One region of the Rhizobium sp. TH2 genome, then DNA from elsewhere that is predicted to be linked to it. Evidence: predicted binding sites of a transcription regulator. Region 1 holds the regulator's gene; each other region holds the start of a gene.

Region 1 (7,305 bases):
CATAGGTAATCGGTACGGTGAGGGCCAGTGATGCGAAGAGACGCGGGATCGGTGCCATTTCAGGATATTGGATCGCCAGCCAGCCACACACCGGCAGCATGACAACCAGGTGCAGTAGGTAAACGCCGTAGGAGACGTCACCGATAAAGCGCGCTGGCGCGTTCGACAGGAACCGGTCCAGCACCTCTGTCGGCCATTTGAGGAGCGCCGGCAGGCGGTCCTTGTAGAGAAGCGCGACAAATCCAAGCACGATGGCGATCTTGATAGCGCGATGCAGCGCCGAACGGCCACCGCCGAGCGGCACGAAAATGACGGCCAGCGCACCCGCGATGAGCAGCCATTTCCATTTGCCTTCGGCGCGCAGCGTCATGGCGATCAACATGCCGGCGGCGAAGAGGTGGAACTTCATGGCCAGGATCGAATAGGCGCCGATAACGAAGCCGTTGCGGTCGAGCCAGGCGCCCACGACCGCCATGACGCCCACGAGGAGCGTCATGCCGGCGATTCGGCCGAGCTTCAGCGCAAGGATCATCAGGAACGGAAAGATCGCGTAATATTGCATTTCGAGCCCGATCGACCAATCGGGCAGGGGGGTCTGGAAATTGTGCGTCCAGGTCATGCCGAACAGAAAGCTGACATGCAGCAGGATATTAGTCAGCGATTGATCGAGATAGCGGCTGGCATAGCGTGCCTGCTCTTCGACACCGCCGGACAGGACCGTGGCGGCATCGAGCCTGCTCTGCCAGAGTTCCGGCCCGAAATAGAGCGCGAGCGCCAGGCAGACATAGTAGAGCGGAGCTATGCGAAAGAACCTGCGGATCCAGAAGATCTTCCAGGTATCAGGCTCCATCCACGGTTCTCGCACCTCGCGAGCCTGATAGTGGTAGGTCATCAGGAAGCCGGAGATGATGATGAAGAGCTCGACCGCCATGTCGGGCTGGGCGATGATCTCGATCTTGTAGCCGGTCATGAACATGGCATGGCCGACCAGCACCCACAGCGAGGCATATCCGCGGAGGCCATCGAGAAATGCCAGTTGATGCCGGCTGTCCGCCATTCATTACGCTCCAGTCGCCGCAGTCGGATCGATCAGGCCTTGTTTTCCAGGAACCACCTGTAGACAGCTGCGATGCCGTCCTCGAGTTCGATCGATGGCTGCCAGCCCATGCCGCGCAGCTTGTCGGCGCTCATCAGCTTGCGGGGCGTGCCGTCCGGCTTGGTCAGGTCGTGGACGATCTCGCCCTGGAAGCCGACGGCGTCGCAAACCAGTTGGGTGAGTTCCAGGATCGTAACGTCGTCGCCGGAGCCGATATTGACGTGGCCGGCGGCCGAATAATTCTTCATCAGATGAACGCAGGCGTCGGCGCAATCATCCACATGCAGGAACTCGCGGCGCGGCGTGCCGGTTCCCCAGATGGTGATCGACGGTGCGCGGGCGAGCTTCGCTTCATGCGCCTTGCGGATCAGCGCCGGCATGACATGGCTGGAATTCAAATCGAAATTGTCGCCAGGGCCGTAGAGGTTGGTCGGCATGCCGGAGATGTAGTCGGCGCCATGCTGCTTGCGATAAGCATCCGCAAGCTTGATGCCGGCGATCTTGGCGATCGCATACCATTCGTTGGTCGGCTCCAGCGCGCCCGTCAGCATCGCATCCTCGGTGATCGGCTGGGCTGCGAATTTCGGGTAGATGCAGGACGAGCCGAGGAACATAAGCTTCTCGACACCAACCTTGAACGCGCCGTTGATGATGTTCGCCTCGATCATCAGGTTGTCGTAGAGGAAGTCGGCCGGATAGGTGTCGTTGGCGAGGATGCCTCCGACTTTCGCCGCTGCGAGAAAGACGGCGTCAGGCTTGGCCTTTTCGATCCAGGCCATGGTCGCGGCCTGGTCACGCAGGTCGGCGTCCTGGCGGGAGGCAACCAGCACCTCACAACCTTCGCTATCGAGCCGGCGCATGATCGCCGAACCGACCATGCCGCGATGACCGGCGACCCAGACCCGCTTTCCGGAGAGGGAATACATGGCCTCAGGCTTCCTTCATCACGGTCGCGGTCTGCATGACCTTGAGGTCTTCGTTGACCATTTCGCGGCAAAGATCGCGGACGGAGGTATCGTGCTTCCAGCCGAGCTTCTGATGCGCCTTGGACGGATCGCCGATCAGGAGTTCGACTTCGGTGGGACGGAAATAGCGTGGGTCGATCTCAACGATGACGTCTCCCGACAGTGTGTCGTAACCTTTTTCATCGACGCCGGTACCGCGCCACTCGAGATTGATACCGACATCCTCGAAGGCCCAGGTGATGAACTGGCGCACTTCCGTCGTCTCGCCGGTGGCGAGCACGTAGTCGTCCGGTTCGTCCTGCTGCAGCATCATCCACATGCCGCGCACATATTCCCGCGCATGGCCCCAATCGCGCTTGGCATCGATATTGCCGACATAGAGTTTGTCCTGCTTGCCGAGGCGGATGGCGGCCGCCGCACGCGTGATCTTGCGGGTGACAAAGGTCTCGCCGCGCAGCGGGCTCTCGTGGTTGAACAGGATGCCGTTGGAGGCGTGCAGGCCGTAAGCTTCGCGGTAATTGACCACGATCCAGTAGGAATAAAGTTTCGCCGCTGCATAAGGCGAGCGCGGATAAAAGGGCGTCGTCTCGCGCTGCGGCACTTCCTGCACCAAGCCGTAAAGCTCCGACGTGGAGGCCTGGTAGAAGCGGGTCTTCTTCTCCATCTTCAGGATGCGGATGGCCTCAAGCAGGCGCAACGTGCCGATGCCGTCGGCATTGGCGGTATATTCAGGCGTCTCGAAGGACACGCGCACATGGCTCTGGGCGGCGAGATTGTAGATCTCGTCCGGCTGGGCTTCCTGTACGATGCGGATCAGGTTGGTCGAATCCGTCATGTCTCCGTAATGCAGGATGAACCGCTGATCCTTCTCGTGCGGATCCTGGTAGATGTTCTCGATGCGGCTGGTGTTGAACGACGACGAGCGGCGCTTGATGCCGTGGACGATGTAACCCTTGCTCAGAAGCAGCTCGGCGAGATAGGCGCCATCCTGGCCCGTAATGCCGGTAACAAGGGCTACTTTTCTCTTGTCGTTGCTCAAATGGATTCTCCTGTCGAATGCAATCTCTGGGCTATTTGCCTGCTTGCCTCCGCGCTAGAGGCGGATTGGGGCGGCAAAATGTCGGAAGGCCGGAACACAGCACAACAATTAACCGATCACCCCGGAGGGGACGGACAAAAGCAGAAATTTCCGGAAATTCTGACCCTTCGCTTCTCCTTATCGGAGGACGCGTAAGACTGCAATCGTCCCGCCTTCGACTCGCAAATATGGCTCTGCCCGGCGGAAAACGCACGGGCCGGGAAAAGTTCCCGGCCCTGCCAAGATGCTCAGTGATAACGGCGGATGAGCCCTACGAGCTTGCCCTGAACCTTCACGCGGTCCGGGCCAAAAATGCGGGTTTCGTATGCGGGATTTGCCGCTTCGAGCGCGATCGAGGCGCCTTTCCGGCGAAAGCGCTTGAGGGTCGCTTCCTCGTCATCGACCAGCGCCACGACGATATCGCCGGGACTTGCGGTCGAACCCGTGCGGATAACGACCGTGTCGCCGTCGAGGATACCAGCCTCGATCATCGAGTCGCCCTTGACCTCCAGCGCAAAATGATCACCGCTGCCGATCATGCCGGCGGGCACCGCGATCTCGTGCGTGTTGTTCTGGATCGCCGAGATGGGCACACCCGCCGCGATGCGGCCCATGACTGGAATGGCCACGGAATCAAGCACGTCGTCGTTGGCGGGCCGGGGTTGTGGTGGCGCCTGCGGCTTGCCGAGCGAACCCTCGATGACGCTGGGGGAGAAGCCCCTGGCGGCCGGCTTCACGCTGGGCGAATAGGCCTCGGGCAGCTTGATCACCTCCAGCGCGCGGGCCCGGTTCGGCAGGCGGCGGATGAAGCCGCGCTCCTCCAGTGCCGTGATCAGACGGTGGATGCCGGATTTGGATGCGAGGTCGAGCGCATCCTTCATCTCGTCGAAGGATGGTGGAATGCCCGACTCCTTCATCCGCTCGTGAATGAAGAGAAGCAATTCCTGCTGTTTTCTGGTTAGCATGTTCAAACCCCGGCAGAATCGTGAAACAAATCTGGAACAAACACTATATGTTCCATTTATGTTCTGCAAGGGCTTAATTTTTGCTTATATCTGCATGTGATCATGCGATTTTCGGCGGTGGGACCACAAAAAAAGCAATCTGGTATGAACTGTGGCGCATCGCGCGCGGAAATCTTCAGGATTTGCCTGGCATTGCCGCACGCAATGTATCGTTGATGCGCTCCTGCCAGCCGGGACCTGCTTCCTGGAAATACGCCAGAACATCGCTGTCGATCTTGAGCGAAACCAGTTCCCTGGTGTTGGGCAAGGCCGGCCGCTCGACGGCAGGCGCTGCGGCCGCCTTTTTCGCTGGCTTGAACAATGCTTCAGCGGCATCCATGGCGCTGACGGGTCTGCGGGGTGTGTTGGCCATGGTTTCACTTTCCGTTTATTGATTGCAGGATCTCGACGATCATTTCCGATTAATTCTCTCCCGTCCACCGCATTCGATCACGCGCTATCTTCGGCGGATGCTCGTGGAGCTCACACCTTCTCCGGGTTGGCAAGCACCGGATCGGCACGCAAGCGCTCGGAGGCGAAGTCCACGAATGCGCGGAGGCGGCCGGAGGCGGATCTGCCTTCGGCATGCACGATGTGGATGGGCACGGGTTCCTGTTCGAACTCGGCAAGCACGGTCCTGAGGCGGCCGGCCCTGACATGAGCGGCGACCTGATAGGACTGGAAGCGCGACAGTCCCCAACCGGCGATCGCCGCATCGATGACGGCGTCATTGGTGTTGCAGGTGAGGCGGGTCGAGATCGGCACACGAATCTTGGTTCCCTTGCCGAATTGCCACTCCGTGCCGCCGAAAATGCCGTCGCGGCCGATCAGCCGATGGGATGTCAGGTCCCGCGGAATTCTGGGTTCGCCGTGCCGGTCGAAATAGTCGGGCGATCCGCACACGACCTGCCGGATGAAGCCGACGCGTCGTGCGGTCAGGCCTGAGGAGGGCAGGTGGGCGATGCGGATGGCAACGTCTATACCCTCATCCACGAGATTGGTGACGCGGTCGAGCAGAAGGAACCGCACCTGCACGGCCGGATGGAGATCGAGGAAATCCAGCAGGATCGGCAGGACGTAGAGCCTGCCGAAAAGCACCGGCGCGGTGATGGTAATCGCACCCGCCGGATTGCCGAAACTGCCCGCGGCATTGGCCTCGGCCTCGGCGATTTCAGCGAGGATCCGACGGCAATCGGCGACATAGCCTTCGCCGGCTGCGGTCAGCTTCACCGAGCGGGTGGTGCGAATCAGCAGGCGTGTGCCTATCTCGGCCTCGAGAGACGCAACCGCGCGGGTCACCGCTGGTGCGCTCAGATGCATCGCCTTGGCGGCGGCGGCGAAACCACCGGAATCGACCACTTCAGTGAAAATGCGCATTCCCTGCAAGCGGTCCATATTTTGCTCTATTGTTATTTCGCCTGACGCAACAGTGTAGTTCCATGTTCGCCGATTATCAATTCAGTAAGAAACAATCATATTGAGCTTTCCCAATTATTGGAGGTCAAAATGAAACTCTATAATTTCACGCTCTCGGGCCATTCGCATCGCGCCAGGCTGTTCCTCTCGCTGCTCGGCGTCGATTGCGAGATCATCGATGTCGATCTTGCACAGCGTGCGCACAAATCGCCGGAGTTTTTGGCCCTGAACACACTCGGCCAGGTGCCGGTGCTGGAAGATGAGGGCGTGATCATCGCCGACTCCAATGCGATCCTGGTCTATCTCGCCAAGAAATTCGGCCGTACGGATTGGCTGCCGGAAGATGCCCACAGCGCAGCCGAAGTGCAGCGCTGGCTTTCCGTGGCTGCCGGGCAGCTTGCCCATGGTCCGGCTCAGGCGCGGCTGATCACGGTGTTCAACGCGCCCTACAGGCCGGAAGAAGTTATTCCGCGCGCCCATGCCATACTTGACGTCCTCAACCAGGAGCTTGGGCAGCGCAAATGGATTGCGGGCGGCACCGCGCCCAGCATCGCGGATGTCGCTCTTTACAGCTATGTCGCCCGAGCACCGGAAGGCAATGTGGAATTGGGCGGCTATCAGCACATCCTCGCTTGGCTTGACAGGGTCGAAAACCTGCCGGGCTTCGTGGAATTTCCGCTTGCCTCGGCCGTTCGAGCCGCGTGAGGGCTTTACGATGTTGCAAAATCTCAAAGTCGATAGTCCCTGGCATCCCGGTGAGGTCGCGCTGCAGGCTTCGCTCGGCGTTGCCGAACGGCTGGCCGAGGTCGGCAGGCACGTCATCCGTGACCATCTCATCGAGCAGCATCAGCTGTTCTATCCGCTGCTGCCGATGGCTGTCCTGGCCTCCGTGGACGCTGCCGGCGATGCCTGGGCGACTGTAAGAACAGGCTATCCTGGTTTCATGCAGGCGATCGATGATCGATATCTGCATCTCGATTTGAAGCGTGATCCTCGCGATCCCGCCGATGCGGGAATGGATGACGGAAGGGCAATAGGCATGCTGGGGATCGATCTCGGCACGCGCCGCCGCAACCGGCTCAACGGCGAGGTTGTTCACAGCGACACCGGCCTCAGCGTGCGCGTCGAGCAGAGCTTCGGCAACTGCCCGAAATATATCCAGCTGCGTGGCGCGTACTATGCCAGTGATCCTACTTTGCCGTCCGAGGTGATTCCGGAGATGGCGGACTCGATGGGCGAGGATGCGCGAAGCTTGGTCCGGCGGGCGGATACGTTCTTCGTTGCCAGCTATGCCGATCTGGCCGATGGTCGTCGTCAGGTCGATGTCTCACATCGCGGCGGCCCGCCGGGCTTCGTCAGGATCGATGGCGATGTGCTTGTCATTCCCGACTATGCCGGCAATCTGTTTTTCAACACGCTGGGCAATATAGCGGTCAATCCGCGCGTGGGCCTCACTTTCGTGGATTTCGAGAGCGGTGGTTTGCTGCAATTGAGCGGCGACGCCTTCATTATGGACCCGGTCGAGACGGCGCTGTTGCCCGGCGCGGAGCGGATGTGGCGCTTCACGCCACGAAAGGTCGTCTGGCGGCCCGGCGTGCTGGCATTGCGTTGGGATTTTCGCGAGTGGTCGCCGAGCCTGGCCAAGATCGTCGGATGATCAACGCAACACGAGCAGGCCCGAGCCGATGATCACGACCGCGCCGATGACGGTGTAGATATCGATCGTTGCGCCGAAGACGAGATAGC
Region 2 (7,305 bases), 1.1 Mb from region 1:
CTCAAGATCGCGAAATCGCCGGACGACATCATCGCGCTCGCCTGTTGCGGCGGCATGATCCTGGCGGCCGTTGTTTTCGTGACCTTCATGGGCGCCGCCACGCCGCTCGGCCGCCAGCTGATGGATGGCATCGAGGGGCTCAGGCTCTATCTCACCGTTGCCGAGAAGGACCGGATGAACCTGGCCGGCGCACCCGAAATGTCGCCGCAGCATTTCGAGAAAATGCTGCCTTATGCGGTGGCGCTCGGCGTCGAAAAACCGTGGGCCGAGCATTTCCAAACCTGGCTCGATGCGGCCGGCGTCAACCAGAATTACGATTACAAGCCGGGCTGGTATGCCGGCCGCGAATTCGACCACAAGCAGTTCGGCAACCGCATGTCGAGCTTCTCCAACTCGCTGTCGAGCGAGATTTCCTCGTCGCTGCCGCCTCCGCCCAAGAGCTCGTCATCCGGCTTTTCGTCGTCGTCGAGCAGCGGTGGTGGTGGGTCATCCGGCGGTGGCGGGGGTGGCGGCGGCGGTGGGGGCTGGTGAGGCTTCCTCTTCTCCCCTTGGGGAGAAGGTGGCGCGAAGCGCCGGATGAGGGGTTCTCATCTCGCCGCCGGCGCTTCGCGCAACCCCTCATCTGCCCTTCGGGCATCTTCTCCCCAAGGGGAGAAGCGGAGTCGAGCGGTTTTCTGCCCGCTCGCGATAACGATCGGCAGCGGCAATGGGGCCAGGTGCCCGCGTTCAATTCCCAGATGACATCCCTCCCAGAACTTGCTAGTTCCGGCTCGCAATTGTCGCCGACCGAAAGCCCGATAAATCCATGCCCGATCTTCTGCTTGAACTCCGCTCCGAGGAAATTCCCGCACGTATGCAGCGCAAGGCTGCCGGCGACCTGAAGAAGCTGTTGACCGATGCGCTGGTCGAAGCGGGCCTGACCTATGAGGGTGCGCGCGAATATTGGACGCCGCGCCGGCTGACGCTCGATATCCGCGGCCTGACCGCGCATTCCGCCGACTTGCGTGAAGAGAAGAAGGGGCCGAGCACCTCAGCACCGCAACAGGCGATCGACGGGTTTCTGCGCGGCGCGGGACTGACCTCCATCGACCAGGCCGAGACGCGGACCGATCCGAAGAAGGGCGATTTCTACGTTGCTGTGATCACCAAGCCCGGCCGCAGCGCCGAGGCGATCGTCGCCGATGTGATGCCCGGCATCATCCGCAATTTCCCCTGGCCGAAGAGCATGCGCTCGGGTGTGGCTTCGGCAAAGCCGGGGTCGCTGCGCTGGGTGCGGCCGCTGCAATCGATCGTCTGCATGTGGGGCACCGAGCACGACGAGACCACGGTCATCCCGTTCGAGGTCGATGGCATCGTGGCTTCCAATATCACCTATGGCCACCGCTTCCACGCGCCGGGTGCGATCACCGTGCGGCGTTTTTCGGATTATGTCTCCAGCCTCGAAAAGGCAAAGGTCGTGCTCGATGCCGAGCGCCGCAAGGAGATCATCCTGTCGGACGCCAGGAACATCACCTTCGCCTCGGGCCTGGATCTGGTCGAGGACGAGGCGCTGCTGGAAGAGGTCTCGGGGCTGGTGGAATATCCGCATGTGCTGATGGGCACGTTCGAGGAGGATTATCTGAAAATCCCGGCCGAGATCATCCGGCTGACGATCAAGACCAACCAGAAGTGTTTCGTGACCCGCAAGCAGGGCACCGACGAGCTTTCCAACCGCTTCATCCTGGTCTCGAATATCGAGGCGAAGGACGACGGCCGCGAGATCGTGCACGGCAATGGCAAGGTGGTGCGGGCGCGGCTTTCGGATGCGGCGCATTTCTACAAGCGCGACCAGGCCGATATGCCGGATCTGCACGAGTTGGCGGCCTCGGCTGCGACGTTCGGGCTGGATTTGAAGAAGCCGCTCGACCAGCGGATGGCGAAGCTCGATCATCTCAATGTGACGTTCCATGCCAAGCTCGGGACGCAAGGCGCAAGGGTGGAACGTATCCGGGCGCTGGCGGCGGAGCTGGCCAAGGTGACGGGCGCCGACCCTGTTAAGGTCGATCGCGCCGCCGTGCTGGCCAAGGCCGATCTGCGCACCGAGGCGGTGGGCGAATTTCCTGAATTGCAGGGCCTGATGGGCCGGCGCTATGCGCTGCTACAGGGCGAGGATGCATCCGTGGCTGCTGCGATCGAAGAGCATTGGAAGCCGAATGGGCCTTCGGATCGCGTACCGACCGATGTGGTATCTGTGACCATCGCGCTGGCTGACAAGCTGGATACGCTGGTGGGCTTCTGGGCGATTGATGAGAAGCCGACGGGGTCCAAGGATCCCTATGCGCTGCGCCGTGCGGCGCTTGGCGTGATCAGGATATTGTTGGAGAACAACATCCGGCTCAAGCTTCTACCAGTTTTGATGACCTTAAATCTTCGGTGGTTCCCAGCCTCTGTACAGCCCGACGTAAAGATTCTGCTTGAAGGCATTTCGCCTCTTAATGGCCGGGCCGCCATTGAGGAAGCTGCGCTCTTTACCATGCTGTCGGCCACAGCTGCGTATTCGAACAGCACATTTACCCCAGCACCTAGCTATTATTCGATACTGCACTTCTTCCACGACCGCCTCAAGGTCTATCTCCGCGACACTGGCAAGCGGCACGACATTGTCGACGCCGTGCTGACCGAGGATGCCGACGACCTGCTGACCATCGTGCGCCGCGCCGAAGCTCTGGCCAAGTTCATCGACACCGAAGACGGCAAGAACCTGCTGGCAGGCACCAAGCGCGCCACGCAATTGCTTGCCGCCGAGGAGAAGAAGGGCACCAGGATTGCCGACAGGATCGACCTGCACCTGCTGACGCTGCCGGCCGAGAAAAGCCTGCATGCGGCGATCGTCAATGCCTCGCAGGATGCGGCCGGCGCTGTGGCCCGCGAGGATTTTGGCGCGGCGATGGAAGCGCTCTCGAAGCTCCGCGGGCCGGTCGACACGTTCTTCAACGATGTGCTGGTGAATGACGAAAACGCCGATATCAGGGCCAACCGCCTGGCACTGCTTTCGGCCATTCGCGCCGCGACCGCGACGGTTGCCGACTTCTCGAAGATTTCTGGATAGGCCGCGCCCTCTCGGGGCGTGGTGTGGAAGCCCCGTCCGCAATACCTTCCAGGGCCGATCACCTTTATTTGACTTCGCCGCCGTGAATGCGACGAAATCCACCCCATATTGTGCGGCAAGAGATTTCAATTGCAGCGGGCGGGTATTCAATGGCTTTGACCAGGACGATCAGAAAAACCGTCAAGGCGCGCATCCAGTCGGATGACGGCTTCCGCTACGCGCTGTTCTCCCACGCCGTGGAAGTGATGCTGGCGGACGACATGGCAACCGCCAAGAGCGTGCTCAAGGACTATATCGACGCCACGATCGGCTTCGAGGACCTCGCCACGGAATCCGGCCTGACGGTGCGCCACCTCAAGCGCATGTTCCAGCCTGCGGGCAATCCGCGCGCGGGCGAGATGTTCAGGGTGATCGGCATATTGCAGCGGCACCAGGGGATTCAGCTGGAGGTCAGCACGGCGGCGTGAGGGCTGGACACTTGCGATTGGTAACGGATATGTTACTAATTGCGTATGAAGCTCGTTGAATATGTCGACAGTCTGGGACGAAATCCATTCGGCAAATGGTATGCCAGGCTTGATGCGACCGCTGCCACGAAAGTGACGACCTCACTCATTCGTCTGGAGGCCGGGACCATTCGAACGTCAAATCGGTCGGTCATGGCGTTTACGAATGCAAGATCAATTTCGGCCCCGGTTATCGAATCTATTTCGGCTATGAAGGCAAGGAATTGATCATCCTGGTGGCAGGTGGCAGCAAGGCGCGTCAACAAAACGATATCGCCGAGGCGCAATCCCGATGGCGTGACTATAAACAAAGGAAACCGTAATGGCGTTGACAAGAGATTTCCGGGAGACGGTCAGGGCTCGCATCCAGGCGGATTCGGCATTTCGTGCAGCGTTGCTGTCCGAGGCGGTCGAACTCCTGCTGACGGGCGACATATCGACCGGCAAGAGCATCCTGCGTGACTATGTCAACGCTACAATCGGCTTCGAAGCCCTGTCCACTGAGACCGGCCTGCCGACCAAGAGCCTGATGCGCATGCTGAGCAAGACCGGCAACCCGCGCGCTGACAACCTGTTCAATGTCATCGCAGCACTGCAAAAGCACCAGGGTATCCAACTCTCTGTCAGCACGGCGGCGTGAGGGCTACCGCCCCTCCCTGATCACCCATGCGGGTATCAGCTCCGATCTGAGCTTCCGCACTGATGACGCCTTGGCGAGCGCCGAGAGCCCCATGCCCGGCTTGGCGAGCGCGGCCGCCTGGCGCTTCGGCATCAGGAAGCCGAGTTCCAGCACGCCCTTGCGTTTCCAGCGCTTGAGGAACGGCCGGGGAAAGCTGCGCGAAGGCGAGAAGCGCGCGGGCACCTTGGCGAGCGAGGCATATTCCAGCACTTCCTCGATCCAGCCAGCCTGCGGCCGGGCGCCGGGTTCGAGCAGCATCAGCCATTCGCCGCGCGCCGAGCGCAGCACCTCATGCAGGTCCCATTTGTCGACGAAGCGGCAGCCGGCGGCATCGGCTACGCGCGCCGAACCGTCGCGCGAACCATTGTCCAGCACGATCACGTCGCTCACCAGGCCATCGACGGCGCCGGAGACGAGAACGGCGAGCGTATAGGCAAGTTCGGGCTCGTTATCCCGGCATTCGATTAAAACAGTCAGCATTGCTCACCCATAATTGAAGCCCCGCAAAATTGCGAGTCGGTAATTTTGTTCTTGCAATGTTCTCTTTTTCACGATAGGAAAATAATCATCGAGAGGCGGAGATTCGCCTCCCCGGAGAAGCCAATGATCAACATGTCGCTCGCGCGGCAGGCTGCATTCGCGCCTGCCAACACGGCAGATATTGCCGATAGCCTGCTGAAGGAATCCGGTCTGAGGATCGAGATCGACCGCCGCCGCGGACGTGGTGCCGGGCTCAATCCATCGGGCCGGTTCGAGCCTCGGGAACGCGAGGTGCTCGACGACGGCTGGCAGACCTTCGAGACGCTGGAGCCGTTCAAGACCGAAGTGCAGGTGGAGAGGCCGCGCGCCATCATCACCCGCAACGACAGTCCCGACATTCCCTTCGACCGCTCGATCAATCCCTATCGCGGCTGCGAGCATGGCTGCATCTACTGCTTCGCGCGGCCGACGCATGCCTATATGGGCCTGTCTCCGGGGCTGGATTTCGAATCCAAGCTGTTTGCCAAGCCGGATGCGGCAAAGCTGCTGGAGCGGGAGCTTTCCAAGCCGGGCTACAAGCCGAGGACCATCGCGATCGGCACCAATACCGATCCCTACCAGCCGATCGAGAAGGAATGGCGGATCATGCGCCAGATCCTCGAAGTGCTGGCGGCTGCCAATCATCCGGTGGCAATCGTGACGAAGTCGGCGCTGATCATGCGGGATATCGATATCCTCGCCAAGATGGCGGAGAAGGGGCTGGCGAGGGCCGCGCTCTCGGTCACCACCATGGACCGGAAGCTCGCACGGCTGATGGAACCGAGGGCATCGACGCCGACCAAACGGCTCGAAGCGATCAAGGCGATGAGCGAAGCGGGCATTCCGACCGCCGTTATGGCGTCGCCGATGATCCCGGCACTCAACGACCATGAGCTTGAGCGCATCCTCGATGCAGGCGCTGCTGCTGGTGCGAAAGAGGCGAGCTATGTGCTGCTGCGTCTGCCACTGGAAGTGAGCCCGCTGTTCCGCGACTGGCTGCTGCGCCATTATCCGGATCGCTACAGGCACGTGATGAGCCTGGTGCGCTCGATGCGCGGCGGAAAGGACTATGACGCCGAATTCGGCAAGCGGATGAAGGGCACGGGTCCCTATGCCTGGCAGATCAGCCGCCGTTTCGAACTCGCCGCCAAGAAATACGGACTGACCCGGCGCACGATTGGGCTCAATAGCGATCTCTTCGTGCCGCCGAGCGGCCATGGCGTGCAGCTCTCGCTGCTCTGAATTTGGCATCAACGCTTTCCAGCCGGGGTCTGGCATCCCCGCCCGCTTGGGTTCCGGCTGGGAATACATGATGGGAGCACTCCGCCAGTGCTCCTGTCATGACGAGCATGTTGTAACAACATGCTCGTGGTCCCGGTGCGCCGCCCTTGCACTGGGACTTGCAGGGAATCGGATGAATGTGCGAACTATCCCGCATGGCTCGTATGATCTCATCCGATTCCCTTCCCTTTCCCGAGGAGGAGATTGTTCCCACCTTCCGGTTTGAGAGGGGGCTGATGCGCGACGGCTTCCTGCCGGTCGCTGGGGTCGATGAAGCTGGCCGTGGCCCTCTGGCTGGGCCGGTCGTGGCGAGTGCCGTCATCCTCGACCCGCGAAAAATCCCGAAAGGCCTCAACGATTCCAAGCAATTGACCGCAGCGAGACGGGAAGAGCTTTACGAGGAAATCCTGGCGACGGCGGATGTGGCGATCTCGTCGCTGAGCGCCATCGCGATCGACCGGACAAACATACTCAAGGCGAGCCTTGAGGCGATGCGGCGAGCCGTGGCGTCACTCCCCAAGCGGGCGAAGTTCGTGCTGATCGACGGCCGCGACGTACCGCCGGGGCTCACCTGCCCCGGCAAGGCGCTGGTGAAGGGCGACGCGCGGTCCTTCTCCATCGCCGCCGCCTCGATCGTCGCCAAGGTGACGCGTGACCGAATGATGCAGGCCGCCGGGCTCACCTTCCCGCAATACGGCTTCGAGCAGCATGCCGGTTATGCGACGGAGGTGCACCGTGAAGCGATCACCAATCATGGACCATGTGCGATCCACCGCATGACCTTCAGCCCGTTCCGGCTGATACCCTGACGCGACCCTGCTTGTCGCGCATACTGCTTGCTCGCATTCGCCCAATCCAGTTACATCGTTTTTTGTCCGGTGCCTTTCGAGGAGAATCGGGAAGCCGGTCAAAAATCCGGCGCGTGCCCAACGCTGTGAGGGGGATGGTTTCGCGATATGCCACTGGGAAACCGGGAAGGCCGCGAGCGCCAGCTGAACCCAAGCCAGAAGACCGGCCGGACATGATAGCTGAGGGGCGCGGACGGTCCCTGCGGTGCCAAACCATGTGGGGGACACATGCAGGCCGAACCGTTACGCCACCTCGCTACCGCGGGACCATTTTCCGAAGCCGAACGCGCCGCCGTCTATCGCGCCATCTATTCGAGACGCGACGTGCGCAATGAATTCCTGCCTGATCCGATTCCGGACGAACTACTGCAGCGCCTACTGGCG
Region 3 (7,305 bases), 300 kb from region 1:
GACGACGATCACCGGTGTCCGCGACAGTTCCTCGAGGTCGGCCGATATGTCGAAACTCTCCTCCGCCTTGCGGTGGACGCCGCCGATGCCGCCGGTGGCGAAGACATGGATGCCCGCACGTGCCGCGGCGATCATCGTTGCCGCGACCGTGGTCGCCCCGGTCCGGCCTTCGGAAATGGCGAAGGCGAGATCGGCGCGTGACAGCTTCATCGCGTCGGATGTCCTGGCCAGCGCTTCGAGTTCGGATGGTTCCAGCCCGATATGCAGGTTGCCGTTGATCACGGCGATCGTTGCGGGCACCGCGCCTTCCGCGCGGATGATCGCCTCGACGCTCTGGGCCATTTCAAGGTTGCCGGGATAGGGCATGCCGTGGGTGATGATGGTGGATTCGAGCGCCACGACGGGCACGCCATTGGCCTTGGCCGTGGCCACTTCGGACGAATAGGAAACGGGGAGGGCGTGCGTGTCGGTCATCGGTCGATCCTGAAATATCGGGGTTGGCGGCTTACAACACGATTTCGGCTGACGGCACAAGGGGAAGGGTGTTCATCAGCAGATCGCGCGTGAGATCTTCGGCCGTTGCCATTTCGCTGGCGAGTGCCAGGCGTGCCGAAGCCGCGCCATGCACGATGCCGTCGCCGAGCGTACCACCTTCCAGCCGCGCATGCAGGAAGCCCGCGGCAAAACCGTCGCCCGCGCCGGTCACGTCGCCGATCACCTCGAGCGGCGGCGGCAGCAGCGATGCCTGCGAGGTTTCGTCCCAGGCCACGATTTCCCGACCGCCGCGCGTGATTGCGCCGCCTTTGAGACCCTTAGCCCGCATGATCGCAGGCCATGCGCGATGGTCGGCGGGCGTATCTCCAGTCAGCGCGCGCGCCTCGGCCTCGTTCATGAAGAGATAGTCGAGCCGGTCGAGCAGGTCCTGGAATCGCACGACCTTGGCCGGCGAAATGCCGATGGCAGCGACCGGAAGGTTTCTCTCGGCGGCGGCCTTGGTCAGTGCCGCAAGCGTCTCGGCGGGGAGGTTGGCGTCCGTCAGAACGAACGCGGCATCGTCGAACTGGTCGCGAACCTGTCGCACGGCCAGCCGCTTGGGGCTGAAGAATCGATAGAGATCCATGTCCGCCAGCGCGATGACCAGATTGCCGTCGCGCTCCATGATCGCCGTATAGGTCGGCGTCCGGCGGTCGAGAAAGGTGAAAGGCCGGTCGATGATGCCGGCGGCTTCCGCTGCTGACGCGACCGCTTCGCCCTCGGAATCGCCGCCACGCGGCGAGATCAGCGTCACGCGGTGGCCGAGGCGAGAGAGGCTGCGCGCGCAGTTGAAGGCGCCGCCGCCGGCCTCTTCCTTCCACATGCCGGGGTTCGACGCGCCCGGCGCCGTGTCACCAGAAAATCCGCGCCGGTCGATATGGGCGCCGCCCAGAACGAGGATGTCAGTCATGCCAAAAATTCCGTCTGCCACTCGAATCATCCATATCGCCCCGGGGCAAAAAGAAGCAAGTGCGCCTGTTGATAAACCCTTGCGGGGATTGCGAAAACAAAAATAGAACACGCATCGGATTGACCCATAAGTTCAATAATTTAAGACCCACTTGCAATAAGAGAACAAATAGGGTACACAACCTTCATCGACACATTGCTTCGTCGGCTCCGATAACTTAAAGGTGGACCAAATGGCTCAGAATTCGCTGCGACTGGTAGAGGACAACAAATCGGTGGACAAAAGCAAGGCACTGGACGCGGCGCTCTCCCAGATCGAACGGTCGTTCGGCAAGGGATCGATCATGCGCCTCGGCTCGAACGAGAACATCATCGAGATCGAAACCATCTCCACCGGTTCGCTCAGCCTCGATATCGCGCTCGGCGTCGGCGGGTTGCCGAAGGGCCGCATTGTCGAGATCTACGGTCCTGAAAGCTCGGGCAAGACCACGCTTGCCCTGCAGACAATCGCCGAGGCCCAGAAGAAGGGCGGCATCTGCGCCTTCGTCGATGCCGAACACGCGCTCGATCCCGTCTATGCCCGCAAGCTGGGTGTCGATCTCGAAAACCTGCTGATCTCGCAGCCCGATACCGGCGAACAGGCGCTCGAAATCACCGATACGCTGGTCCGTTCCGGCGCGATCGACGTGCTCGTTGTCGATTCGGTCGCGGCACTGACGCCACGCGCTGAAATCGAAGGCGAGATGGGCGACAGCCTGCCCGGCCTGCAAGCCCGCCTCATGAGCCAGGCACTGCGCAAGCTGACCGCATCGATCTCGCGTTCCAACACGATGGTGATCTTCATCAACCAGATCCGCATGAAGATCGGCGTCATGTACGGTTCACCGGAAACCACCACCGGCGGCAACGCGCTGAAATTCTATGCCTCCGTCCGCCTCGACATCCGCCGCATCGGCTCGGTCAAGGAGCGCGAGGAAGTCATCGGCAACCAGACCCGCGTCAAGGTTGTCAAGAACAAGCTCGCACCTCCCTTCAAGCAGGTCGAATTCGACATCATGTACGGCGAGGGCGTCTCCAAGAATGGCGAACTTGTCGATCTCGGCGTTAAGGCCGGCATCGTCGAGAAATCCGGGGCCTGGTTCTCCTATAACAGCCAGCGTCTCGGGCAGGGCCGCGAGAATGCCAAGACCTTCCTCAAGGAAAATCCGGATCTCGCCAACGAGATCGAACTGGCGCTGCGCCAAAATGCCGGCCTGATCGCCGACCGCTTCCTGGAGAACGGCTCGCCAGAGGCCGATGTGGACTCGCCCGACGCCTGATCGACACCGTTGGAAGCGGTGCGTATAAGCGCATCGAAACAACCCAGCCCGGCCGCCGCCGAAACCGGCGCGCCGGGCTTTGTTTTTCTGGACATGGTCAAGCACGGGCGATAAAAGCCGGTGTCCAAAATGGCGCCTATTGCGGCGTCTAGAAGGTTTGAAAGGCATATTATGAGTGGCGTGAACGAGATCCGGTCGGCATTCCTGGATTACTTCAAGAAGAACGGGCACGAGGTCGTTCCTTCTTCGCCGCTCGTTCCGCGCAACGACCCGACCTTGATGTTCACCAATGCCGGCATGGTGCAATTCAAGAATGTCTTCACCGGCCTCGAAAGCCGTCCCTACAAGACCGCCGCGACCGCGCAGAAATGCGTCCGCGCCGGCGGCAAGCACAACGACCTCGACAATGTTGGTTACACCGCGCGCCACCACACATTCTTCGAAATGCTCGGCAATTTCTCCTTTGGCGATTATTTCAAGGAGCGCGCGATCGAGCTTGCCTGGAACCTGATCACCAAGGAATACGGCATCGACCGCAACCGCCTGCTGGTCACGGTCTATTATACCGATGACGAGGCGTTTAACCTCTGGCAGAAGATCGCCGGACTGTCGGACCGCCGCATCATCCGCATCCCGACATCGGACAATTTCTGGGCCATGGGCGATACCGGCCCGTGCGGCCCGTGCTCGGAAATCTTCTATGATCACGGCGAGCATATCTGGGGCGGCCCTCCGGGTTCCGCCGATGAAGATGGCGACCGGTTCATCGAGATCTGGAACCTCGTCTTCATGCAGTACGAGCAACTGACGAAAGAGGAGCGGATCGACCTGCCGCGTCCGTCGATCGATACCGGCATGGGCCTCGAGCGCGTCTCGGCATTGCTGCAGGGCAAGCACGACAATTACGACACCGACCTGTTCCGGGCGCTGATCCAGGCCTCGATCGAGGCAACAGGCGTGGACGACCAGGGCGACCGTCGCGCAAGCCACCGCGTCATCGCCGACCATCTCCGCTCGAGCGCTTTCCTGATCGCTGACGGCGTTTTGCCGAACAATGAGGGTCGCGGCTATGTGCTCCGCCGCATCATGCGTCGGGCGATGCGCCACGCCCAGTTGCTCGGCGCGCGCGATCCGCTGATGTACCGGCTCGTGCCGGCGCTGGTGTTGCAGATGGGCGCCGCCTATCCCGAGCTGATCCGCGCCGAGGCCCTGATCACCGAGACCTTGAAGCTCGAGGAAACCCGCTTCCGCAGAACGCTGGAGCGTGGTCTCGGCCTCCTCAACGATGCGGTCGGCGGCCTGGGCGAGGGCGCCGAACTTGATGGCGATACCGCCTTCAAGCTCTACGACACTTATGGCTTCCCCCTCGACCTCACGCAGGATGCGCTGCGCCAGAAGGGCATTGGCGTCGATACCGAGGGCTTCTCGAAGGCCATGCAGCGGCAGAAGGCCGAGGCACGCGCCAATTGGTCGGGCTCTGGTGACGCCGCAACCGAGACCGTCTGGTACGAGCTGAAGGACGCCCACGGTGCGACCGAATTCCTCGGCTACGAGACGGAGCGCGCCGAAGGCGTCGTGCAGGCGCTGGTCGTTGGCGGCAAGCAGATCACCGAAGCCAATGCCGGCGACAAGGTTCAGGTCGTCGTCAATCAGACGCCGTTCTACGGCGAGTCCGGCGGCCAGATGGGCGATGCCGGCGTCATCGTCTTCGAAGGCGGCCGCGCGATCGTCACCGACACCCAGAAGAAGGGTGAGGGCATTTTCGTCCATTCGGCCGAGATCACCGAAGGCACGCTGAAGGCCGGCGATCCGGTGACGCTCGAGGTCGATCACGCCCGCCGCGGCCGGATCCGTGCGAACCATTCCGCCACCCATCTAATCCATGAGGCGCTGCGCGAGGTGTTGGGCACCCATGTCGCGCAGAAGGGCTCGCTCGTGGCGCCCGAGCGGCTTCGCTTCGACGTTTCGCATCCCAAGCCGATGTCGGCGGAGGAACTGAAGGAAGTCGAGGAGATCGCCAACGACGTCGTGGTGCAGAACGCCTCGGTTTCGACGCGACTGATGAGCGTCGATGACGCGATCGCCGAGGGCGCGATGGCGCTGTTCGGCGAGAAATATGGCGACGAGGTGCGCGTCGTGTCCATGGGCACCGCCAAGCGCGGCGCGAAATCCGGCAGGCCTTACTCCGTGGAACTCTGCGGCGGCACCCATGTGCGCGAGACCGGCGATATCGGGCTGATCCGTATTCTCAGCGACAGTGCCGTGGGCGCCGGCGTGCGCCGCATCGAGGCGCTGACCGGCGAGGCGGCACGCGAATATCTCTCGACACAGGACGAGCGCGTCAAGCAGCTCGCTTCGATCCTCAAGGTCCAGCCGGACGACGTGCTCGCCCGTGTCGAGGGCCTGATGGACGAGCGCCGCAAGCTCGATCGCGAACTCGCCGACACCAAGAAGAAGCTCGCCATGGGCGGCGGCGGTTCTTCGGCGGAGCAGGGCGTGCGCGACGTCAACGGCGTAAAATTCCTCGGCCGCGTGATTACCGGTGTCGAGCCGCGCGATCTCAAAAGCCTGGCGGACGAAGGCAAGAAGACTGCCGGTTCCGGCATCGTCACGCTGATCGGCGTGTCCGAGGATGGCAAGGCAAGCGCCGTCGTGGCCGTTACCGACGACCTGACGGGCCGTTTCTCGGCCGTCGATCTTGTCCGTGTCGCATCCCAGGCGCTTGGCGGTAAGGGCGGCGGCGGCCGGCCGGACATGGCTCAGGCCGGCGGCCCTGATGGTACGAAAGCCGACGAGGCACTCGAAGCGGTTGCAGCCGCGCTCGGCTGAGCACGGCCTTCCGGCATGCCAATTGCCTGAAATACTTGACGAATGGCGGTTCGTTTCGCCGTTTGTTAAACTTTTCGGCGTATACAGTTCCCATAGCTGGGAGTTGCAATCTTGAATGCCGTCTTGAGCGTCCCGACAATCTTCATTTGCACTGCTATCACTTTTCTGATGGTCGCCGTGGCTCTGACGCTGCTCTCGGCCCATGACACCAAGGAAAAAGCGACGCGCTGGTGGGCGGTTGCCATGTGGATGGGGGTGTTGGCAGTGTCGGTTGCAGCCAGCCGCACGGTGGCCCCGGCCTGGTTCGCCATTGGCATCGGCAATAGTTTCGTTATCATGACCATATCGCTCGTCTCCGCTGGCTTCGCCGTCTTTTCCGGCGATCGGCCGAAGCTGTTGCCGCTCTTCGCGGGCGCCGTCATCTGGACGGGATGCTATGCGGGCCTGGAGGTCTTTCGAGAGGAAATCACCTACCGCATCGTCGTGCTGACCTCTATCATGGCGACCTATAGCGTCACGATCGTCCGTACGGCATGGCGGGGGTGGCAGACCGAACGGCTGCCGACGTTTGTGGCGACCGTCGTGATCTATGGCGCGCACGGCGTCGTCTTTGTCGCGCGGATTGTGGCTGGGGTGCTCTACCCGGCGACGGAAGCGGATGGGCACATCCAGGCGCCCTGGCTGGTCGCCTTCGCGCTGGAGGGTTTCGCGCTCACCGTGCTGAGCGCCTTCGTCTTCACCATGCTGATCAAGGAACGCGCCGAACGGCGCTACAGACTGGCGGCGGAGATCGATAGCCTGACCTCCGCCGCAACGCGCCGCTTCTTTGTCTCCGAGACGCGGGACCTGATGGCGCGCAAGCAGGCGAAGGGTGTGCTGGCAGTGATCGACCTCGATCACTTCAAGTCGATCAACGATTCCTTCGGCCATATGGGCGGCGATCGCGTCCTGCAGACCTTCGGCGCCTTTGTCACGCAGCGGCTGGAACCCGGTATGGTTTTCGGTCGCCTGGGCGGTGAGGAATTCGGCATCTTCGTGCCCGACGTCACCGACCGGCAGGCTGGAGAGTTTTTCGAGTCTATCCGCGCGGGCGTCGAGGCGCTGGAAATTCCCTTCATGGGCAATCCGATCCGCATCACCATCAGCGTCGGCGTTGCTTCGATTCGCGATGCCGGCCAGGATTTCGACCACCTGATGGCGGCCGCCGACAGCGCGCTTTATATCGCCAAGGACGAGGGCCGGAACCGCCTGCGCTTCTTCTCGCTCGCCATGCGCATGCACAGGATCGTCGAAGCCGGCCAGGAAAGCCGCGTCGGCCTCGCGGAATCCAGGCTGAGCCGCACAGGCGTGCGAATGCAGGTGAAACGAGCCTGAGCCTCACGCCGGCCTCTTGCGCGCCCTGATCTCACTCAAGCCGAGACCGAGAACGGCCACCAGCACGCAGCCGGTACCAAGCACATGGTTGAGCGAGATTGTCTCTCCGAGAAATGTTCCTGCCATGAGAACGGCCGAGACCGGCGCCACTGACGTGAAGACGGAGGCCTCGGCACCCGACACGCGGCGCGCGCCGGCGTACCAGATGAGAAATCCGGCGACGGTCGGGACAAGTGCGTAATACGCTATGGCCCAGAGCGCAGGCTGGATCTCAATCGAGCTGACGTGTGGTTCCAGAGCTGCCGGTATGATGCAGGCGATCAGCCCGAAGGCGGTCACC
Region 4 (7,305 bases), 320 kb from region 1:
GATGCAGCGCACGGCATAGACGGCGCCGGTCTTTGTCGTTCCCGTCAACAGCTTCTCGTCGCCGAAGCCCGATTTCTCCGAGAGATCGTGGATCGCCAGGCCGGAAGGGCCGGAGCGTGGCTTGCCCGTGAATAGCCTTTCATAGATCGGCTCGAGCCTGCCTGACATATCGCGCGACATGACGCTTTGCGAGAAGTCGGCGAAAACCAGCGCCTCTGTATTGGCCGGATTGGAGAACGCCAGGGCATTGGTGTGCGAATAGCCTTCCATCGGTGGCCAGGACAGATAGACGCTGACTGCATCGGCGGGGCCGCTGCGACGCTGGCTTTCGAAGCGGATCACATTGGCGGGGAGCGCTATTACATCATGGCCGACGATGACATGCTGGATCTCCGTGGACGCGGTATGCCCGCCGAGGGACAGTTCGTCGCCATAGTTCTTGCCCGCGACGCTGATCAAGGCTGTCAGGGCGGCGAGGACACCAATTGCCGCCGTCAGCCGGAACAGCAAGCGATTGGATATCAAGGACTCGTCGGTGTCGGATGCGGTCGTCATCGTCATCATCCGTTGGTTGCCTGGCGGAAGTATCGTGCGTGGTGCCTGTGCCAGACTGACGCAAAAAATGCTGGCACGGCGCTTGCTCACCTCATGCTTTTGAGAAGCAACCAGTTTAGGGTTAACCAATGTTTAATGCCGGTGATCTTTTCGTTAGCGTCGTCGTCGGGCTCGCCCTGCCGCTTGCCATACTTGATGGCCTCAGGGCGTTTGTGGGAGCCCGCATGCCGGTGCAGCATGATGGATTCCAGATTGAGACGCGGCTTTCGCCGTGGCTGTTGGCGGTGATCGCAGGTCCGGGCCTGCTGGTCGAAAAGCTCATCGAGGGGTGGAAGGAACAGTCACTGGGTGCCGGCGATCTTCCCGCCGGCGCCTTCATCGCCGTCGGCTGGGCGACGATCTACGGCTATGTGGTGCTGCGCGGCGTGCAGTTCGTGCTGCCGGTCTAAGAAAATGCCGGTCCCGGGGGATACGGGACCGGCAAGCTGGGCTCGGCCGGGGACGGGGATACGGGGTGTGACCGGGCCCTTTAGGTGTGGCGGTTACTGCAGGCTACCAACCGCTGGCGAATGATCGTCCTCGATCTTGACCCACTGGGCAGCGTTCTTCGTCGATTGGCGCTTGAGATAGGTGTACTCCGTGTCCGACCAGAGCAGGACCTTGTTGCGCATATTGTCGAGCACGAAGTCGCCGCGATCGGTGCGCACGACAAGCACGGCATGACCATCGCCGTTCGGCTGCAGCACGACGGTGATCAGCAGGTCGGAGGGTGAAAATCCGCGCTCGACCAGCATCTTCTGCTTGAGGAGGACATAGTCCTCGCAGTCACCAACCGACTTGGGATAGACCCACTTCTCCTCTACGCCGTAGATTTCCTGGTCCGTCAACGGCTCGACCGAGCTGTTGGCGTTGTAGTTGACCTTGAGCAGCGTCTTCCACTTTGCTTCGGTCAATTGCATCGGACCGCCGTCATTGGTCGGTCCGCACTTGCCGGTATTGACCTTGCAGAATTCATAATGGCCGATCGGCGGGTTCGTCTTGCCGAGCGTGATCATATTGGCTGGCGTCGCATAGGCTGATGTAGCGAGGCCGAACAGTGCGGTCGTCAGAAGCCCCTTCAGGAATGTTCTTGTCATTTGGTGTCTCCCCGTTGTGGGAAGACAATGGCACACAGTTTTTTATCGCCCACCAATATTGATAGTAAAATCAAGTATTAAATAGAATAAAACAAATATAAAATGAAGCGAGAATTAGAGTGAAACTCTTTCTTTATTTGATGTGTATTTGATTATTGTTTGAGCTGAATTTGATGAAAATCTTAGGGAATAGGATCTCGGCAGATCGAGGCGGCTGCCTATGTTATTGAAAAATAGTTATGTTCTTGAATTGTTGTGAGCGATGAAAGGTTTGGGGGGTGCCGCCAGGATATCTGGAGCAAAGCGTCCATGGACTGGCCTAGCTCAATGCAGCTGCTTGTCTGTTTGGAAAATGCTTATGGAAAGGCCGCCGACAGCCGTGGAGACCTGTCCATTTGGGGCAGAATAAAGGCGCTGATTTGCGGGATTTGCGGCTTTTCTTGGTAAACAGAGGATTGCCAAACGGCAACCAACGCCCGGAAACGAAAAAGCCGGCATGGCGCCGGCTTGAAAACTCTGCTCTTTTGATGCCGTCAGACGAGCATCTGCAGGCCTTCGCGGGAAAGGACGTTGGCGAATTCGATCGCGACGCCTTCCTGGAAGTGGCGGACGACGCGGCCGCGCATATTGCCGAGCCTGACCGGTGTGCCCATGGCGGGGCGAACATCGATCTCCACCGCAGCGCCCGACATCGACAGGTCGATGATGCGGCAGGGATAGTTGCGGCCGTCGTCGAGGCTCAGTTCGGACGTGTTGTTGTTGGGCGCGACACGCTCGTGGCGGCGATCCTCGGGCAGGTTGAACTGATGCTTGTTGGCAAGCCAGGTCAATTGGGCGGCGAGTTTCTCGCGCTTGCGGTCGGTCGTGCTGATCTTGCAGACAAAGCCATGATCGACATGGCGGGTAACGGTGCATTCCAGCCTGCCGATATGATCGACATAGGCGACGATCCGTTCGCCGATCGCGGGAAATGCCGCGCACTGGAAGACGACTTCCGACGGCGACATTTCGACTGCCTTGCAATCGAATTCCGCGTAGCTGCTCGACAACATGAGACGACCGCTGAGATTGACAACCACGCGTTCGTTCGAGTTGTTCTGTATCTGGATGCGAGCGGCCGCGGGTGCTGTCGTCGAGAATGCCGGCATATTCGAGAATCCATTTTCGCCTATGGATTGAATAATAGGGCGGCGAGGTTAACGAAGCGTTTTTTGTGTGACAAAACTCCTACGGATTCAGCGCTCGTACGAACAAATCCGATTATCGATCATATATCGAGATTGTCGGCGAAAACCGCCCGTTCCTGGATGAACCGGAATCGTGCCTCGGGCTTGGTGCCCATCAGGCCGTCCACGGCTTCCCGCGTGCCTTCGAAGTCGATTTCGTCGATTTCGACTCGCAGAAGCGTGCGGCTCGCCGGATCCATCGTGGTTTCCTTGAGCTGACCGGTCGACATCTCGCCGAGACCCTTGAAACGGCCGATCTCCACCTTCTTGCCGCCCTTGAACTCGGTTTCCATTAATTGCGCCCGGTGCGCGTCGTCCCGTGCATAAAGCGTCTTTGCACCCTGGGTGATGCGATAGAGCGGCGGCACGGCAAGGAACAGATGGCCCTTCCGCACGAGTTCCGTCATTTCCTGGTAAAAGAAGGTGATCAGCAGCGACGCGATATGGGCGCCGTCGACATCGGCGTCGGTCATGATGACGATGCGCTCGTAGCGAAGGTCTTCGTCCCGGTATTTGCTCTTGGTGCCGCAGCCGAGTGCCTGGATGAGATCTGAGATCTGCTGGTTGGCGCCCATTTTCTCGCGGCCGGCAGAGGCAACATTCAGAATCTTGCCCCTGAGCGGCAGGATGGCCTGGTTGGCGCGGTTGCGCGCCTGCTTCGCCGTGCCGCCGGCCGAATCGCCTTCGACGATGAAGAGTTCGGCGCCGTCGGCTGAATTCTGCGAGCAATCGGCCAGCTTGCCCGGCAGGCGCAGCTTGCGCACCGCTGATTTGCGGTTGACTTCCTTTTCCTTGCGACGGCGCATGCGCTCGTCCGAACGCTCGATCACCCATTCGAGCAGTTTGTCCGCCTCATTGGGGTTATCGGCGAGATAGTGGTCGAACGGGTCGCGGATGACGTTTTCGACAATGCGCTGCGCTTCGACGGACGCCAGGCGATCCTTGGTCTGGCCGACGAATTCCGGTTCGCGGATAAAGACCGACAGCATGCCGGCCGCCGAGATCATCACGTCATCCGTCGTGATGTTGGCTGCACGCTTGTTGCCGGTGAGGTCTGCATAGGCCTTGAGGCCCTTGGCCAGCGCGATGCGGAAGCCCGCTTCATGGGTGCCGCCTTCGGGCGTGGGGATGGTGTTGCAATAGGAATGCAGCATCATGTCGCCGCCGTACCAGGTCACGGCCCATTCGACCGATCCATGGCCGCCACGCTCCGTCTTGCCGGAGAAGATTTCGCGGGTGACGGTAAATTCCTTGCCGATCTGTGCGGCGAGGTAATCCTTGAGGCCGCCGGGGAAGTGGAAGACCGCCTTGTCAGGTGTTTCGCTGCCTTCGACCAGCGCAGGATCGCAGCTCCAGCGGATTTCGACGCCGCCGAAGAGGTAGGCCTTCGAGCGCGACATGCGGAAGATCCGGCCGGCATCGAATTTCGCATGCGCGCCGAAAATCTGCGGATCGGGATGGAAGCGCACGCGCGTACCACGCCGGTTGTGGATTTCGCCCAGCTCCTCCAGCGGACCCTGTGGGACACCGCGCGAGAAACGCTGGCGATAGAGCCGCTTGTTGCGGGCGACCTCGACCTCGACGAAATCGGAAAGCGCATTGACCACCGATACGCCGACGCCGTGCAGGCCGCCCGACGTCTCATACGCCTTGCCGTCGAACTTGCCGCCGGCATGCAGCTTGGTCATGATCACTTCGAGCGTCGACTTGCCGGGAACCTGCGGATGCAGTTCGACCGGAATACCGCGACCATTGTCGCTGACCGTCAGGTAGCCCTCGGCATCAAGGCTGACTTCGATGAAATTGGCGTGGCCTGCCACCGCCTCGTCCATAGAATTGTCGATGACTTCGGCAAACAGGTGATGCAGCGCCTTTTCATCGGTGCCGCCGATATACATGCCGGGCCGCATGCGGACCGGTTCCAGGCCTTCGAGGACACGGATCGAGGACGCGCCATAGTCCTCGCCGGATTTTTCTGGCATGGACGTGGTTGTCGGCGGTGGCGGCGGAGGTGGCGACATATTGCCAGCAGCGGCGGGCTTCCGTTCGGGCTTTGGGGCCTCGGGCATATCGTCGAAAAGATTAAGGGCTTGGCTCATGTGTTCCAGTCGGCTCGTTCGTTCCGCGAATCATTGGATTCTGACAGATGGCACAATGATACGCGAACATATAGAGAATGGCGTGTCCGAGACTTGAATGGCAAGATATCGGGCCGAGATAGCGAGGATGGAGGCCTGATGTCCACAGTTCGTTTGCCGAGAAGGATGCTGATCGCTACTTTCTCAACGATTCTCATGCTGACTTCGGCTGCCGCTGGCGAACTCGCAAGCTTCAAGGACAAGCTCTTTGCCTATCCGGGCATTCTCGAACAGGCCGATGACGGTGCGTTCCTGAAGGTCGATTACGACAAGATGCGCGACATCCACAAGCGGGACGAGATCCTGGAGCGCCGGGTCAAGGGCGACTATGTTTCGCTCGGTGTCCGCTGGCGCCAGGATTTCGAGACCGTGGAGCATCAGGGCCGCTCCGTCGATGTCTTCCATATCGGCAAGCTGCGTTCGGCGCGCTTCGCGGTGATCTTCGTCCATGGCCGGGGCGGTGATCGCAAGCTGGGTGCCAACGATTTCACCTTCGGCGGCAATTTCAATCGCCTCAAAAATCTCGTGGACGAGAATTCGGGCGTCTATTTCGCGCCCTCGGCCAAGGATTTCCAAGACCAGGGGGCGGCGGACGTTTCGGCGCTTATCGATTATGTCCATGCCTCCGCGCCGCAGGCAAAGATCGTGCTGACCTGCGCGTCGATGGGCACCTCCATCTGCTGGAAGATCACTGATGACGCGACCGCGTCGGGCCAGCTTTCCGGCATGATGATCTTTGGCGGTCCCGCAAATCCAGCGTTCCCTAGGAGCGCTGCCTATGCCGCGAAGTTGCCGATGTTCTTCAGCCACGGTTCCGACGACAATGTCTATCGCTGGCAGGATCAATATGCGCTCTACAAGAGCCTGATCGGCAAACACTATCCGACGCGTTTTGTGCTTTTCAACACCGGCTCGCACGGCACGCCAATCCGCATGACGGACTGGCGCGTGACCCTGAACTGGATTCTCAAGTAGAGCCCCAGCATCAACCTGAGCGGAGCAGGACCTTGGTCGAATCCACGGCCAGGGAAATCTGCTGGTAATGGGCGTAGCGGCGTTCGGAATTCTCGGCCGAACGGAGGAGCTGTGTCGCGGCCTCCGAGACTGCGGCATTTGCCTCAGCCATCGCGCGCGGCAGGGCTTCCTGCTTCACGGCACGATAGGTACGGCGCTTCTTGAAGCGCGGATTGGCGTTGCGGGGAGCCACGAGCTTTGGCGCGTCGCGATCCTGATATTTGGAGACGATCGAGCCAAGGCGCTTGCTTGTCTTGCGGAGGATACGTTTGGCTTCAGTGTAGTCGCCGCCGTCCGGCATGGAAGCTACGACCATGTCGATGCCCTGACGCAGGCAATCGATGCGATAGACTTCGTCATAATTGCTGCATTCGCGGCGTACCAAGCGCAAATCCTGGATGATACGATCGGTCTCATACCGGCTTATGCGGAATTCCTCGCGCTCGCGACCCTCGTAATTGCCGCCCTGGCCGGGGCTGGTCTTGCCGCCGCCGCTGTCATTGCCGCCACCGTCACCAGGAGGATCGCCGCCGCCGTCGCCGCCGCCGGGATCGACCGTCTGGGCCTTGAACAGGAGGTCGATCGCGTTGAGATCCGGCGATGACAATGTCCGAGGTGCGGGGATGCCGGCATAGACAGGAACGACGCCTGAAAAGGCGATGCAAAACGCAAGGCACGTTCTCACCGCGAATGCCGTCGCTCTCATATACATATGTCCGTCCCCGTTATTCTACCGTTTCACCGAAAGCGATGCGCATGCTGCGCTGCGTGCCTTTGCCTATGGACCCGTCGATCTTGCCCGCATAGAGGCTGTTGCGGGCGAGTTCCGCCTGTAGTGCCTTGCGCGTTGCGGGCTTGAACTGATTGGGGTTGGTCTCGAGTTGTTCGAGCACATCCTTCACGCCCGAGCGAAGGGCGGCATAAAGATACTTCGCCGCATCGTCCGGCGTCTTGCCCTTGACCACGCCGTCATCGATCAATGCCGCGACATTGTACATGGCCTGCGGGTGACGCAGGTCGGCGGCTTGCAGGAAAAGCTCGACGGCCTTGGCCTGGTCGCGCTTCAGGCCGCTCGCTCCCTGGTAATAGAGGAAACCGAGATCGTTGATGGCGTCAGCAAAACCGAGATCGGCGGACTTCTGGTAAAGCTCAAGCGCCTTGGCGACGTCCTGCTTGGTGCCGATGCCCTTTTCATAGAGCTTGCCGAGCTCGAACATGGCTTCCGGGTCGCCTTCC

The links. Region 1 encodes LexA, which represses DNA repair genes until DNA is damaged. Its sites were predicted from a motif close to TGTTCNNNNTGTGTTCNG; they were not measured.
Positions count from the first base shown of each region.
Region 2: a site for LexA is predicted at 4,800-4,817, ahead of IHQ71_RS05265 (PA0069 family radical SAM protein). Genes of this name have one in related genera too.
Region 3: a site for LexA is predicted at 1,537-1,554, ahead of recA (recombinase RecA). Genes of this name have one in related genera too.
Region 4: a site for LexA is predicted at 5,079-5,096, ahead of parE (DNA topoisomerase IV subunit B). Genes of this name have one in related genera too.

Region 1 covers NZ_CP062231.1:2,164,549-2,171,853, forward strand. Annotated here, with positions in the region: gene IHQ71_RS10855 (acyltransferase) at 1-1,057, opposite strand, end outside; gene IHQ71_RS10860 (GDP-L-fucose synthase) at 1,090-2,022, opposite strand; gene gmd (GDP-mannose 4,6-dehydratase) at 2,027-3,100, opposite strand; gene lexA (transcriptional repressor LexA) at 3,388-4,104, opposite strand; gene IHQ71_RS10875 (BrnA antitoxin family protein) at 4,280-4,516, opposite strand; gene IHQ71_RS10880 (LysR family transcriptional regulator) at 4,627-5,538, opposite strand; gene IHQ71_RS10885 (glutathione S-transferase family protein) at 5,650-6,264, shown strand; gene IHQ71_RS10890 (pyridoxamine 5'-phosphate oxidase family protein) at 6,275-7,216, shown strand; gene IHQ71_RS10895 (DMT family transporter) at 7,217-7,305, opposite strand, start outside.
Region 2 covers NZ_CP062231.1:1,032,879-1,040,183, reverse strand. Annotated here, with positions in the region: gene IHQ71_RS05295 (DUF2207 domain-containing protein) at 1-531, shown strand, start outside; gene glyS (glycine--tRNA ligase subunit beta) at 806-3,088, shown strand; gene IHQ71_RS05285 (transcriptional regulator) at 3,238-3,555, shown strand; gene IHQ71_RS05280 (addiction module killer protein) at 3,768-3,917, shown strand; gene IHQ71_RS05275 (DNA-binding protein) at 3,917-4,234, shown strand; gene IHQ71_RS05270 (glycosyltransferase family 2 protein) at 4,238-4,753, opposite strand; gene IHQ71_RS05265 (PA0069 family radical SAM protein) at 4,877-6,034, shown strand; gene IHQ71_RS05260 (ribonuclease HII) at 6,229-6,882, shown strand; cobalamin riboswitch at 6,933-7,108, shown strand; gene bluB (5,6-dimethylbenzimidazole synthase) at 7,150-7,305, shown strand, end outside.
Region 3 covers NZ_CP062231.1:1,867,894-1,875,198, forward strand. Annotated here, with positions in the region: gene IHQ71_RS09425 (pseudouridine-5'-phosphate glycosidase) at 1-474, opposite strand, end outside; gene IHQ71_RS09430 (carbohydrate kinase family protein) at 506-1,444, opposite strand; gene recA (recombinase RecA) at 1,677-2,762, shown strand; gene alaS (alanine--tRNA ligase) at 2,934-5,591, shown strand; gene IHQ71_RS09445 (GGDEF domain-containing protein) at 5,715-6,965, shown strand; gene IHQ71_RS09450 (DMT family transporter) at 6,969-7,305, opposite strand, start outside.
Region 4 covers NZ_CP062231.1:2,479,941-2,487,245, reverse strand. Annotated here, with positions in the region: gene IHQ71_RS12440 (hypothetical protein) at 1-555, opposite strand, end outside; gene IHQ71_RS12435 (DUF6949 family protein) at 684-1,004, shown strand; gene IHQ71_RS12430 (transglutaminase-like cysteine peptidase) at 1,098-1,691, opposite strand; gene IHQ71_RS12425 (PilZ domain-containing protein) at 2,225-2,839, opposite strand; gene parE (DNA topoisomerase IV subunit B) at 2,959-5,016, opposite strand; gene IHQ71_RS12415 (S9 family peptidase) at 5,155-6,030, shown strand; gene IHQ71_RS12410 (hypothetical protein) at 6,041-6,781, opposite strand; gene IHQ71_RS12405 (caspase family protein) at 6,795-7,305, opposite strand, start outside.